Regions from separate parts of the Gottfriedia sp. OAE603 genome, predicted to be linked through region 1. Evidence: a T-box and tRNA genes for the amino acid it is inferred to sense, from the RefSeq annotation. Region 1 holds a T-box; the other holds one or more tRNA genes.

Region 1 (7,263 bases):
ATTTTTATTCTTTTATATGGTAGCAGCTTTGTTAACAGGGATCATTCTTCATTTAGTCTATTCATCAAATATTGTCAGCTCAGGATCCTCAGGTGTTGGATATGGATTTTTAGGAATTTATCTTTTCATCATTTTATTTCGTAAGAACATGCTCTTACTTGATGACCGAAAGTTTATCTTAACATTTATTGCAATCGGTTTAATTTCTTCATTTATTATTCCTTCATCTAGCTTAACAGGACATTTAGCTGGTATGGTAATAGGGTTTATGATTTCACCATTTCTATTAAATAAAACTTCGACATTTAAGCAGTCATTGAATGTGTAGCAAACATTTAAAATTGAATTGTTATAAAACAAAAAACAAATGGGTTAATGAAATATTTAACTCATTTGTTTTTATTTTTATTAAAAGTTAAAAACGTCTGTAATGCGATCAGCTTTTTGACGATTTCTACATAATTGATAAATTTGTTGAAAGAAATCCTCAACATTTTCTTTTGTTTCAGGTAATGGGATTTCAACGAAAAGGGAACCAAAAACTTGTTTGAAGTAAGCTTTTCGTTCAGCGTTTTTCCCATCACGTTTAAGAGGATTATACTTCCAAACTAAATGGTCTTTTCCGTTCATATTTTTTACCTCTCTAATTTCAGCCGCAGTTGTTGATTTATTTCCAACGTAAATGACAAGATAAAACTGATCATTCCGATGCCAATCAATCAATAATAAATAATAATTTTCTTCCTCAATTTTTTGTAAATGATATGCTGCAATAACAGGCTTGCCATTAGCCCATTGCTGAAAATTCATTAATGTATTGAAATTCGTTTCAATTTTTTGGATTTCATATAATGACTGATTTGATTTCATCCAATCGTCGATTTGGTTTGCGATATGTAATGCAAATTGTTTATCCATACAAATACCTCAATCTATTTTTATCTTTTCATTTTATCAATACGATCATATTTAGAAAAGTTTGAATTCCTGTATTTACTAAATAATCTTGATTAATTTGACTTCAAATCATTGAAACATTTACCATCAATAAAATATGAACTATTAAACCATATTATTAATGATTTATTGATGTAGAGGGAGGAAAAAAATAATGGCACGTGGGAAACATTTTAATCATAAGAAAAAAGGTCATGAACCTACGCATCCACAAGGTTCACTTGTAGAACCAGAGGATCGTAAACACGAAGATCGTGAAGAAGACTATATTGTAACAGAAGAAGCGTTTAAAAACCGAATTCAGTAAATATGAAATTGAACTCTAAAAAAGATTAGAGTTCAATTTTTGTTTGTATGAAAATATTTATTATTGAAAGTCCAATAAATCCAGGATTTTATCTTTTCCAATGGCTTGAATTAAAATAGGGAGCGGTGGACCACTTGGACTGTTTAATATAAGTCTATATACCAAAGTAAAGAACTGTTTTTGGTTTGCTTTCATTATTTTTTTGTCGTGATGCTGACAAATAGCGTATATTTTTTGCATCAATTGCGCGTCTGAATTATTAGTAAGTTCAATATATTCCTGCAGTTGATGAATCCAATTTCTTTGTTCATCATTTAAAGTTTGGAATAAGTCAGAAGCTTTATTTTGATTAACAATCATATTTTTAATAGGGTAGCAATGTTTAATCCAATATTCAGCTCTAGTACTAATTTTTTTTATCGTTTGAATATCGTATTTCTCTCCATTTTTTTCAAGGATGTTTCGAAGTAATTGAACATTATAATTTACTAATGGGAGTACACTTGCTATTAGACTAAATTTTGGAAGACGACTTAATGTTTTATTAGAATGAGATAGCTCTAAAGCGTATTTTAAATCTTCATCTTCTAGTGAGCGATTTAGATTATTCACAATATATCTTTCATATTCTGTATAGTTTTTAAGAACATCTTCGTCTGTACCTATATTAAAAGCAGTAGAAGGTTTATACTTTGCAAACATAAACAGAATAACTTCTGGTATATAGATTTTTAATAATTCATTAGGTGTTATGTTATTTCCGGTAGAACTGGACATTTTTCCATTTTGGCCTTTAATACCAATGAATTCATATGGTGTATAATCTGGTGCTTCGAAATGAAAAATCCTTTTAGCTATTTCTTTTGAAACATTATAGCTACCAGTCTCCGAAGAATGATCTCTACCACCGGGCTCAAATATAACATCCTCCATCATCCACCTCATTGGCCAGTCTACTTTCCAATTCAATTTAATATTGTTTGCTTCCATAATTTTAATTTGATGTTGAAAACCACATAAACATCCATACTTAATTTCTTCTTGTTCTTCTTCAAAAAGAATAATTTTTGTATTATCTTTGCCGCATTTATTACAATAAATTGTAATAGGGTAAAATGCATCTCTATCCTGATTAGAAGACTGACTAGTTTTAAATTCCATTAGAATATCGTAAATTTCTTTTCTTTGATTCAATGCATGAAGGATTTGTTTATTATATTTCCCTGAAGTGTAAGCACTATGTTGATAAATAAATTCAATATCTATACCAAAAACTTTTAATGAATCCTCAAATTCGGCTTCAAAGTGCTCTGCGTAAGAATGATGACATCCAAACGGATCGGGGATATTAACATATGATTTACCAATATATTGCAAAAACTCAGGGTCTACGTTATTAGGAACTTTTCTAAATCGATCAAAATCATCCCAAGAAAAAATGAATCTTGTCTTTTTTCCTAAATCTTGTAAAGCTTTCACCACAAAATAAGTAGTTAATACTTCTCTGAAATTCCCGATGTGAACAGAGCCAGAAGGACTTATACCAGAAGCACAAACGAATGTTTCTTTATTTGGATATTTATTAATTAATTCCGTTGCAATTTTATATGCCCAATGCATAAAGCCACCTCAATTTTCAATTTTTTTATGATTAAAAAAGCAAATAAAAAACTCTCACCCCCAAGATTATTCATCTTGAGGACGAGAGTTGTTAACTTCGTGGTACCACCTCAGTTTGTTAATATGTTGCCATATCAACCTCATTTAGGTACGGCAAAATGCTTATACCCTATCTCTATAACGGGAGATCCCGTCGTACCATCCCTAAGATCGAAGCTTACCAACTTAGTTCAATACGAGGCTCAAAGTCTTTTTTCAATTAGATTGTCAATCCTCCATTTCAGCAACCGGAGGTCTCTGTAAGTGACAATTCTAAATTACTTTTCTTATCATAGCCTTATTCAAAATATTAATTTTTATTATAATAATTAAAAGATTAAATATTGTCAATTAAATTTTATGTAGAATAAGATAAATATCTACATATATTTGGAGGTGAAAAAATGAGTAACGTAGGCGAGGAGCTAATTATAACAGGCGCATGGTTTTTGTTATTTGGAACAGTGACCTCAGCTGTAGGCGTTACAAGTAAAAATATAATTGGCACGAACTTTGGAAAGAAATTGTTTGCGAAGGGAAATGCAATCGAGGCATTTGGAAATTCAATTCAGTCAGTTGGTAGGGAAAAATTAATAAAAAGTGAAAGTGGTAATAATGATCACCTATTAACGATTATGTTAGGAAGTTGGATTCAAGCTGCAGGAAATGCAACAAATACACTTGCAACAGAATTAGAAATCAGTGGATTAATTGAACAAGGGGAAAAATTAAACGCTTTAGGGAGTGTGATTCAATCAATAGGTGCTTCATTTGAAGCAAAGGGTGCTAGACAAGAAGAGGGTGTATTAGTTAAATTTGAAGTTTTCGGAAATGAATTAATTGCAATAGGTGCTATGATTGATGGTATAGGGAATCTAGCACTTCTAAATCAAAATGATGCAATTGGAGAACAGCTTTTATTTTTTGGTAGTTGGGTACAAGTTTTAGGCTCAATTCTAATCGTTATTGCTGTAACCAATTCAATTGAGTCAGAAGTGGATACTAAGACAACTCGTTATGGTTATTACCCAAAATAATATGAGTATAAGTTTATCAATAATGAGAAATGTAACAATAAATATAGAAAATTTGAAAGTTAATACTTGTTAGGAATACCTTTAAATGTTTTACTTTAAATAAAAAAACATTTTTTTATTCATTTAAGCAATTTTATGAGAAAATAAAATTATTAAAAGAAAACAGAGGTAAAAAGTATGAATGTAAAAATAATAACTGATAGTGCGGCTGATTTGCCTAAAGAAGTATTAGAACAATATCAAATTGATGTGATTCCGTTACGTGTTTATTCTGAGGATGAAAAAGAATATTTAGATGGTGAGACGTTAAATTCAGCGACTTTATTTTCAGAACATGCGTAATGGAAAAGTATTTAAAACATCTTTGCCATCATACGATCGTATACATAGTACATTTATTAAATATGCAAAAGAGAATGTTCCTTGTATTTATTTAGCATTCTCATCTGAACTATCAGGTACATATCAATCAACAGTTATGGTGAAAAATGAAATTGTTGAAGAATTTCCCGAATTTGATTTAGATATCGTTGATACAAAATGTGCATCAATAGGACAGGGCTTAGCTGCAGTTAAGGCTGCAATCCTTGCAAATGAAGGTAAGAATAAAGAGGAAATAATGACTCAAATTCATTACTCTATCAACCATATTGAACACATTTTCACTGTAGATGACTTACAATATTTAGTACGTGGTGGACGTGTAAGTAAAGTTGCTGGTTTTGTTGGTAATTTATTAAATATCAAACCGATTCTTCATGTTGAAGATGGGAAATTAATTCCATTAGAAAAAATAAGAGGATCAAAAAAGGTTTTAAAAAGAATGCTTGAAATAATGGAGTCTAGAGGCGTAAATTTATCAAATCAATTGATTGGTATTTCCCATGGTGATGACATTGAAAGAGCAACAGAACTAAAAAATGCAATGAGTGAGATGTTTGGATGTAAAGATTTTATTATCCATTCGATTGGTTCGGCAGTTGGCGCACATGCTGGCCCAGGAACGTTAGCAATATTTTTCATGAATTCTGACAATAACTAACATAAAATTATATGCAATTGACCAATTTCGTTGAACTTAAATGAAATTGGTTGTTTTTTGTCGAAAATATTCCCAATATTCTGAAAATATTCCCCGGACAATAATTCATACATAATTACCTTAAAAAAAGTAAATAGTATTTATGTAATCTTTACAAATACGATTTGATGGGGTGAAAAAGAATGTCAATTTTAGATAATTGGGATCAATGGAAAGATTTTTTAGGAAATCGTTTAGATGCTTCAAATGAAAAAGGTCTAGCTGACGGAGCTGTTTCTGAAATGGCTTATCGCCTAGGAGATTATTTGGCAAATGAAGTAGATCCTAAAAATCCAGAAGAGCAGGTGCTTAAGGATTTATGGACAGTTGCTGATGAACAAGAGCAACATACAATTGCAAATTTAATGATTAAATATGTAAAAAATAAATAATATTTCTTATATAAGATAATATAGTAAACAATAGCCCTGTAATTTTTTACAGGGGCTTTTTATTTTTTTAATGAAAATAATATAGAGGAAACATCCTTCAAGTAATAAAAAATAATGACTATATTAATTGTTTAAATTTACAAAAAATACTCTTGAACAAAACTAACTATTCTTATATACTGTACTTTGTTCGAGAACACTTTTTGTTGTTTACTTTTACCGTTTAATTTTGTATGATTAATTTTCTGTTTTGCATTTTTAGAAAACAACAGTTCATATTCAATTCATAAATCTATGGTAAAGTACTTCAGAACTATTATGAGTCATTATTTTTTAGCAATTATATTAGGGGAAATGGGGTTGGCATATGAATAAGCAAAATGAGGCTGTAGAAACGCCTTTTAATATCAAAACAATTATCGGACCAGTTATGGCGGTAATTATTGGTATGATCATGGTTATATTAGATAGTACTGTGGTAAACGTAGCTATGCCAGGTATTGTAGAGTATTTCAAATCTGATTTGGATACAATGCAATGGACGATCACTGGTTATACATTAGCACTATCTGCAGTTATTCCATTAGCAGGATGGATGTCAGATCGCTTTGGCGCAAAGCGAATCTTTTTAATCACAATTTTATTTTTTACAATCGGTTCAGTGTTATGTTCAGTTGCACAGTCGCCTGAACAATTAATTCTTTATCGTATCATTCAAGGACTAGGTGGAGGTATGGTTGCACCAATTGGTATGGCAATTATTTTCCGTTTAGCTCCTCCAGATAAAATGGGTTCAATCATGGGAATGCTTGGTATTCCAATGCTATTAGCTCCAGCTTTAGGACCAGTTATTTCAGGTTGGTTTGTTGAATTCTCGACTTGGCACTGGATTTTCTTAATTAATTTACCAATAGGAATTATTGCGTTAATCGTTGGTATGAAATATTTACCAAATTTCGAAACAAAAACTGTTCCTTCACTTGATAAATTTGGTATTATCCTTGCTCCAATTGCATTTTCAATGTTAGCTTATGGTGTTAGTGAAAGCTCTACAAGCTGGACATCTAAAGAGACATTAACAGGTTTAATTGTAGGTGGAGTAGCCTTATTATTATTTATCGTTGTTGAATTAAGACAAAAACAACCACTACTTGAACTAAGAGTGTTTAAGTCTTCTGATTTTACTAGAAGTATCTTAATTACATGGATCATGCAAATCGCATTATTTGGTTCATTCTTAATTGTTCCTTTATATTTACAAACTGTAAAAGGCTATGGCGCTTTTGAAACAGGTTTAATTATGCTTCCGCAAGCTGTTGCATCTGCTTTAATGATGCCAATCGGTGGAAAATTATATGATAAAGTTGGTGCAAGACCACTTGCATTAGTTGGATTAACAGTAATAACAGGTGCTCTATATTTATTCTCAACAATTACACTTGATTCAACAAATGTCTTTATTATTCTTACACTTGCAATGATGGGTGCTGGAATGGGTATTTCAATGATGGCAATCAATACTCACGTATTACAATCTGCTCCAAGACATTTAGTAAGTCGCGTTACATCTTTAACATCAGCAGCACAACAAGTAATGGTATCTTTTGCAGTAGCAGGTATGGCGGGATTCTTAACATCAAGTACAAAGGATTATATGACTAAAATCGCAAATCCTTTAGAAGCGATGATTTCTGCATACGGAGATACATTCTTACTAGCAGCAGGAATTGCTTTAGCAGGTGCTGTACTATCAATTATTTTACGTAAACCAGTAGTGAGTGATATTGATCAAGGTGAACTTGATGAAGAAGCAAAATCAAGCATGATGGT
Region 2 (7,263 bases), 2.0 Mb from region 1:
GAGAAATCCTCATCAATAGAATTTTTAAGGAATTGTAAGTACTTTTGACCACCTTCAAAGTAATCGCTAACTTGGCTAAGGTCACTGCCTGTTGGTCTCGGTAATTGATCTACTTCAGCATCCATCAGTTCTTCAATTTCATCTTCTTGCTCGTCTAATAATTTAAATCCATCAGGACCGAAAAATTTAATTCCATTATCCTGTACAGGATTGTGAGAAGCTGAAATCATAACTCCAGCCTGTGCACCTAATGCTTTTGTTAAATATGCAACACCAGGAGTCGAAATAACACCTAAACGCATTACTTCAGCACCGATTGATAGTAATCCTGCTACCAATGCTCCTTCTAACATATGTCCTGATACACGCGTATCACGACCTACTAAAATTTTTGGTTTCACATTATTTTTTGTTAAAACATATCCACCGCAACGTCCAATTTTATATGCTAATTCTGGAGTTAGCTCCTTATTTGCTACCCCTCTTACACCATCAGTTCCAAAATATTTACCCATTATGATTCTCCTTCTAATTCGATGATTGTCCTACTATTTCTGTATCCTTATCAGATTCGGCCGTATTCTTATCCGTTATTTCAACGGTCACAGTATCGTAATTCAATCGATAAATTACACCTCTTGGCGCACTAATCGATAGAGTTACTTCATGTGTACCGGCTTCTAAACCACTTACTTTTGCAGTGATAATAATATCTTTCGGATCTATTGCATTTAAATCTTCGTCAAATCCCCTTGCAGAGACTGTTACCTTACCTGAAGTTGGTTTCAAAATTTTATATGTAAAATTGTCATTTTCTCCAGTAAATTGAATTGGTATATCACTAAATTTTTGTTCTGTTTCTTCTGCTAATTCAACTACAACCTCTACTGTACTTGGATCAACTTTAAAAGCACCATCTGGTGTCGGAACGGTAATTTCGTATGTACCACTTTTATCAAATGATGATAAATCAACAGGCACCTGAATCGGTCCACTAAAATTATTTAACCAATCTTCAGATGCATATACCTTAACTTCATCAGTATTAGTTATCATACTTTTTAATTTTAAACCATCCTGTAAAGTACCATTTTCGATAATCTCAATCGGAAAATAAGCACTTTGTGAAACAATTGGGACTGTTACTTCAACATTCTTAGGGACACTACTGATTGTTAATTGTGTACCCTTTTTATTATATAGTTTCACAGGAAGTACCTGGCTAAACGTTTGATTTGCGTCTGATACGTCTATATCTACTCTTGCATATGAAACTTGGGCTACTTCCTCAGCAGATCCCACTATCTTTATTTCATTTGGTTTAATAATGGCGTCCTCTGCTTTATAGCCATGCTTAATTTTGTTTTCGTTTATATAAACAGCTTTTATTGAGACTACTTTTTCTACTTTTTCTTTGATCGTAACTGTAACAGTCCTTGGTTTAATTGTTGCTTTAATCTTTTCTGATAAATTGCGCACTTTTAAAGGTACTTCATATGTTCCTAATGCATAAGAAGTTAGATCAATGTAGACTTCAAAATCTCTTTTCATTTCAGCTGTTTTAACGATACTATTTGGACCATCTAACTGTACTGAAACAGTTTTTGGTATTCCATTTACGATTAGATTTTCCTGATCATAGATCGGTGTGACAGGAATATCTCTAAGTAGCTCTTTTTTATTCATCATTGGTAGATCAATAATATTGGAACTACTTGATTGTGGAACTAAATTAACAGACATAAAAAGTAATAAAGTAACTAATAATGCGATTCCTCTTAAAATCCAACGGTTATCCATAAAATTATCCATTACGTTTTACCTTCCAATTCCATTTTGATGTAGTGGACTCTTCTGGTGATTTTAGTTCCGTATTCAATAAATTAACTAGTTCATCTTTTGATAATTCTCTATATAAGTTCCCATTTCTAGCAACCGAAACAGCCCCTGTCTCTTCGGAAACGACAATGGTAATACTGTCTGTTACTTCACTAATACCAACTGCTGCTCTATGTCTTGTACCTAGCTCTTTGGAAATGAATGCACTTTCCGAAAGGGGTAGGTAACATGCTGCTGCAGTAATTTTTTCACCTTGAATAATAACTGCGCCATCATGTAATGGTGTATTTGGAATAAAAATATTTATGAGCAGTTCCGATGATAGATTAGCATTCAGTGGGATACCCGATTCAATATAATCCCCCATACCCGTTTGTCTTTCAAACGATATAAGAGCACCTATTCTTCGTTTTGCCATGTATTCTGTAGCTTTTGCAATGCTTTCCACTATGTCGGTTCTATCATTCGCACCACCAGGAGAAGTTCTTGAGAAAAAGCGACCTCTACCAAGTTGTTCTAATGCTCTTCTCAGCTCTGGTTGGAAGATAATGATCACAGCTAAGAATCCCCATGTTAGTGCTTGATCCATTAAAAATTGCAATGTATGTAAGCCAAATAAGCTACTTAATACTTTTACAACGATTATGATTGTAACACCTTTTAATAATTGAACAGCCTTTGTTCCTTGTATAATGATAATTAGCCGATAAATAACAAACCAAACTAATAAAATATCTAATCCATTTTGTAAGTATTGTAAGAAATTTATATGTAAAGAAGGCACCTTTTACCCTCCTAATTATTAATATTAAAACCCGTATCTTCAGTATTATACCATATTTTCGTTATACACAAAATTTGAGAATTATTAACTATCTTAACAATTATTTGAATATATGATATTTCTATGAAATATAAATGAAAAAAGCTAGCACATCATCATGCTAGCTTTTACAGTTATAACATATAATTCATTGTTTTATAATAATTTTTCTCCAAGTAATGATCCAATTAAAGCCACAGCCACGATTGCTGTTTTATTTTTTTCATCTAAGATTGGATTAACTTCTACAAATTCAATTGATGTAATGATATCTGCTTCAGATAACATTTCCATTGCTAAATGACCTTCTCTGTAAGTGATACCACCAGAAACAGGCGTACCAACACCAGGTACATGGATCGGATCTAAACCATCAAGGTCTAATGATAAATGTACACCGTCACAGTCTTTTAAGTGATCAATTGTTTCTTCCATCACTTTTGTCATACCTAATTTATCAACTTCATGCATTGTATAAACTTTAATGCCTAATTCTTTAATAATTGCTCTTTCACCTTCATCAAGATCACGAGCTCCTATAATGATTACATTCTCTGGTTTTACTTTAGGGAAGTAACCACCAATCTTCGTTAATAAATCATGTCCATGACCTAATGACACAGCTAGTGACATACCATGGATATTTCCAGACGGTGAAGTTTCTGCTGTATTTAAATCTCCATGAGCATCAAACCAAATTAAACCTAGATTATTATAGTGCTTTGAAACACCTGCTAATGTACCAATCGCAATACTGTGGTCTCCACCTAGTACTAGAGGCATTCTGTTACTTTTAATGACTTCATCAACTTCAACTGCAAGCTTCTCACAAGTATCTTTTACTGATTTTAAGTTTTTTAGATTATGTTCAAAGTGATCTTCTTTTACTAACGTACGGTCTACTAAAATATCCCCTAAATCTTCAACATTATATGAAAGATTTTCAATGCGTTCATGAAGCTGTGCATATCTAATTGCACTTGGTCCCATATCCACTCCACGTCTTGTTTGCCCTAAATCTAAAGGTACCCCAATAATCGAAATTTCTTTTTTCATGTTATTTCCCCCTATGTCAATTACGTAAGAAAACGCTTACTTTATTTTTTAAATAAAGAACCCTAAATTAGATTCTTAAAGTTATTAATTATATTAATAGTTTAAATCTTTTGAAACGAATGGGTCAACTCAACATTTTTTTGTATACATATGCATTTATCATCTCTATATTTTATGTTTTTAGACAACAAAAAACCTTAGTCAAAAGACTAAGGTTACACTTTATGTATATTGGTGGAGCCTAGCGGGATCGAACCGCTGACCTCCTGCGTGCAAGGCAGGCGCTCTCCCAGCTGAGCTAAGGCCCCGATATATATTTATACAGAAATGGAGCGGAAGACGGGGCTCGAACCCGCGACCCCAACCTTGGCAAGGTTGTATTCTACCACTGAACTACTTCCGCATATAAAAAAAAGTGAGCCATGAAGGATTCGAACCTTCGACCCTCTGATTAAAAGTCAGATGCTCTACCTACTGAGCTAATGGCTCGTAATAAATATTACGATCAATTTGAATGAAATTGTGTAAATAAAAAATGGCTGGGCTACCTGGATTCGAACCAGGGCATGACGGAATCAAAATCCGTTGCCTTACCGCTTGGCTATAGCCCAACAATAAATGGTGGAGGGGGACGGATTCGAACCGCCGAACCCACAGGGAGCGGATTTACAGTCCGCCGCGTTTAGCCACTTCGCTACCCCTCCGGTATTATTAAATTAAATGGTGGAGGATGACGGGCTCGAACCGCCGACCCCCTGCTTGTAAGGCAGGTGCTCTCCCAGCTGAGCTAATCCTCCGTAATATAAATGGTGACCCGTACGGGATTCGAACCCGTGTTTTACCGCCGTGAAAGGGCGGTGTCTTAACCGCTTGACCAACGGGCCATATGTATAAGTCTTTTCCAAGCTTCCAACCGGGCTCGAACCGGTGACCTCTTCCTTACCATGGAAGTACTCTGCCTGCTGAGCTATGGAAGCATAAAAAATGGCTCCGCAGGTAGGGTTCGAACCTACGACCACTCGGTTAACAGCCGAGTGCTCTACCACTGAGCTACTGCGGAATAATCAGAACCAAGCGACGTTCTACTCTCACAGGGGGAAACCCCCAACTACCATCGACGCTGAAGAGCTTAACTGCCGTGTTCGGTATGGGAACGGGTGTGACCTCTTCGCTATCATCACTTGATTCATTTGCTTATGACATTGATTATTATAACAAAATATCAATCAAAGTCAACATTTTTTGAAGATTTTTTTGGAAGTTCTTCCATTTTATACCTTCAAAACTAGATAATGTCATTATCAAACTTGTTAGTTAAGTCCTCGACCGATTAGTATCAGTCAGCTCCACGTGTCACCACGCTTCCACCTCTGACCTATCAACCTGATCATCTCTCAGGGGTCTTACTAGCTTAACGCTATGGGAAATCTCATCTTGAGGGGGGCTTCATGCTTAGATGCTTTCAGCACTTATCCCTTCCACACATAGCTACCCAGCCATGCTCTTGGCAGAACAACTGGTACACCAGCGGTGTGTCCATCCCGGTCCTCTCGTACTAAGGACAGCTCCTCTCAAATTTCCTGCGCCCACGACGGATAGGGACCGAACTGTCTCACGACGTTCTGAACCCAGCTCGCGTACCGCTTTAATGGGCGAACAGCCCAACCCTTGGGACCGACTACAGCCCCAGGATGCGATGAGCCGACATCGAGGTGCCAAACCTCCCCGTCGATGTGGACTCTTGGGGGAGATAAGCCTGTTATCCCCGGGGTAGCTTTTATCCGTTGAGCGATGGCCCTTCCATGCGGAACCACCGGATCACTAAGCCCGACTTTCGTCCCTGCTCGACTTGTAGGTCTCGCAGTCAAGCTCCCTTATGCCTTTACACTCTTCGAATGATTTCCAACCATTCTGAGGGAACCTTTGGGCGCCTCCGTTACTCTTTAGGAGGCGACCGCCCCAGTCAAACTGCCCACCTGACACTGTCTCCGAGCCGGATAACGGCTCTAGGTTAGAATTTCAATACAGCCAGGGTAGTATCCCACCGACGCCTCCACCGAAGCTGGCGCTCCGGCTTCTCAGGCTCCTACCTATCCTGTACAAGCTGTACCAAAATTCAATATCAAGCTGCAGTAAAGCTCCACGGGGTCTTTCCGTCCTGTCGCGGGTAACCTGCATCTTCACAGGTACTATAATTTCACCGAGTCTATGGTTGAGACAGTGCCCAAATCGTTACGCCTTTCGTGCGGGTCGGAACTTACCCGACAAGGAATTTCGCTACCTTAGGACCGTTATAGTTACGGCCGCCGTTTACTGGGGCTTCAATTCAGAGCTTCTCCCGTAAGGGATAACCCCTCCTCTTAACCTTCCAGCACCGGGCAGGCGTCAGCCCCTATACTTCGCCTTACGGCTTCGCAGAGACCTGTGTTTTTGCTAAACAGTCGCTTGGGCCTTTTCACTGCGGCTCTCCCGGGCTTGCACCCAAAAGAGCACCCCTTCTCCCGAAGTTACGGGGTCATTTTGCCGAGTTCCTTAACCATAGTTCTCTCGCTCACCTTAGGATTCTCTCCTCGCCTACCTGTGTCGGTTTGCGGTACAGGCACCTATTTCCTCGCTAGAAGCTTTTCTTGGCAGCGTAGAATCAGGAACTTCGGTACTATATTTCCCTCGCCATCACAACTCAGCCTTAACGATGTGCGGATTTGCCTACACATCAGCCTAATTGCTTGGACGCGCATATCCAGCAGCGCGCTTACCCTATCTTTCTGCGTCCCTCCATTGCTCAAACGGAAATCAGGTGGTACAGGAATATCAACCTGTTGTCCATCGCCTACGCCTGTCGGCCTCGGCTTAGGTCCTGACTAACCCTGGGAGGACGAGCCTTCCCCAGGAAACCTTAGGCATACGGTGGACGGGATTCTCACCCGTCTTTCGCTACTCATACCGGCATTCTCACTTCTAAGCGCTCCACCAGTCCTTACGATCTAGCTTCAACGCCCTTAGAACGCTCCCCTACCACTGATACCATACGGTATCAATCCGCAGCTTCGGTGATACGTTTAGCCCCGTTACATTTTCGGCGCAGAGTCACTCGACCAGTGAGCTATTACGCACTCTTTAAATGGTGGCTGCTTCTAAGCCAACATCCTGGTTGTCTAAGCAACTCCACATCCTTTTCCACTTAACGTATACTTTGGGACCTTAGCTGGCGGTCTGGGCTGTTTCCCTCTTGACCACGGATCTTATCACTCGTAGTCTGACTCCTATGGATAAGTCATTGGCATTCGGAGTTTGACTGAATTCGGTAACCCGTTGGGGGCCCCTAGTCCAATCAGTGCTCTACCTCCAAGACTCTAACACATAAGGCTAGCCCTAAAGCTATTTCGGGGAGAACCAGCTATCTCCGAGTTCGATTGGAATTTCTCCGCTACCCACACCTCATCCCCGCACTTTTCAACGTGCGTGGGTTCGGACCTCCATTCAGTGTTACCTGAACTTCATCCTGGACATGGGTAGATCACTCGGTTTCGGGTCTACGACCACGT

The links. The T-box of region 1 lies ahead of lysS (lysine--tRNA ligase). A T-box ahead of a tRNA ligase gene usually reads a tRNA of that ligase, here a tRNA-Lys.
Region 2: it encodes a tRNA-Lys, which carries the amino acid that the T-box ahead of lysS (lysine--tRNA ligase) is inferred to sense. The anticodon was not compared.

What each region holds. Positions count from the first base shown of each region.
Region 1 covers NZ_JBEUNN010000001.1:1,955,227-1,962,489, forward strand. The annotation lists gene ABID96_RS09760 (rhomboid family intramembrane serine protease) at 1-328, shown strand, start outside; gene ABID96_RS09765 (hypothetical protein) at 409-918, opposite strand; gene ABID96_RS09770 (hypothetical protein) at 1,112-1,264, shown strand; gene lysS (lysine--tRNA ligase) at 1,325-2,884, opposite strand; T-box leader at 2,959-3,226, opposite strand; gene ABID96_RS09780 (DUF6944 family repetitive protein) at 3,328-3,960, shown strand; partial or broken gene ABID96_RS09785 (DegV family protein) at 4,138-5,002, shown strand; gene ABID96_RS09790 (DUF3243 domain-containing protein) at 5,185-5,433, shown strand; gene ABID96_RS09795 (DHA2 family efflux MFS transporter permease subunit) at 5,801-7,263, shown strand, end outside.
Region 2 covers NZ_JBEUNN010000001.1:3,944,481-3,951,743, forward strand. The annotation lists gene glmM (phosphoglucosamine mutase) at 1-515, opposite strand, end outside; gene ABID96_RS19815 (CdaR family protein) at 529-1,812, opposite strand; gene cdaA (diadenylate cyclase CdaA) at 1,805-2,623, opposite strand; gene rocF (arginase) at 2,819-3,718, opposite strand; tRNA gene ABID96_RS19830 (tRNA-Ala) at 3,951-4,026, opposite strand; tRNA gene ABID96_RS19835 (tRNA-Gly) at 4,047-4,121, opposite strand; tRNA gene ABID96_RS19840 (tRNA-Lys) at 4,135-4,207, opposite strand; tRNA gene ABID96_RS19845 (tRNA-Gln) at 4,255-4,329, opposite strand; tRNA gene ABID96_RS19850 (tRNA-Tyr) at 4,338-4,422, opposite strand; tRNA gene ABID96_RS19855 (tRNA-Val) at 4,440-4,515, opposite strand; tRNA gene ABID96_RS19860 (tRNA-Glu) at 4,526-4,602, opposite strand; tRNA gene ABID96_RS19865 (tRNA-Thr) at 4,623-4,695, opposite strand; tRNA gene ABID96_RS19870 (tRNA-Asn) at 4,704-4,778, opposite strand; rRNA gene rrf (5S ribosomal RNA) at 4,788-4,903, opposite strand; rRNA gene ABID96_RS19880 (23S ribosomal RNA) at 5,029-7,263, opposite strand, start outside.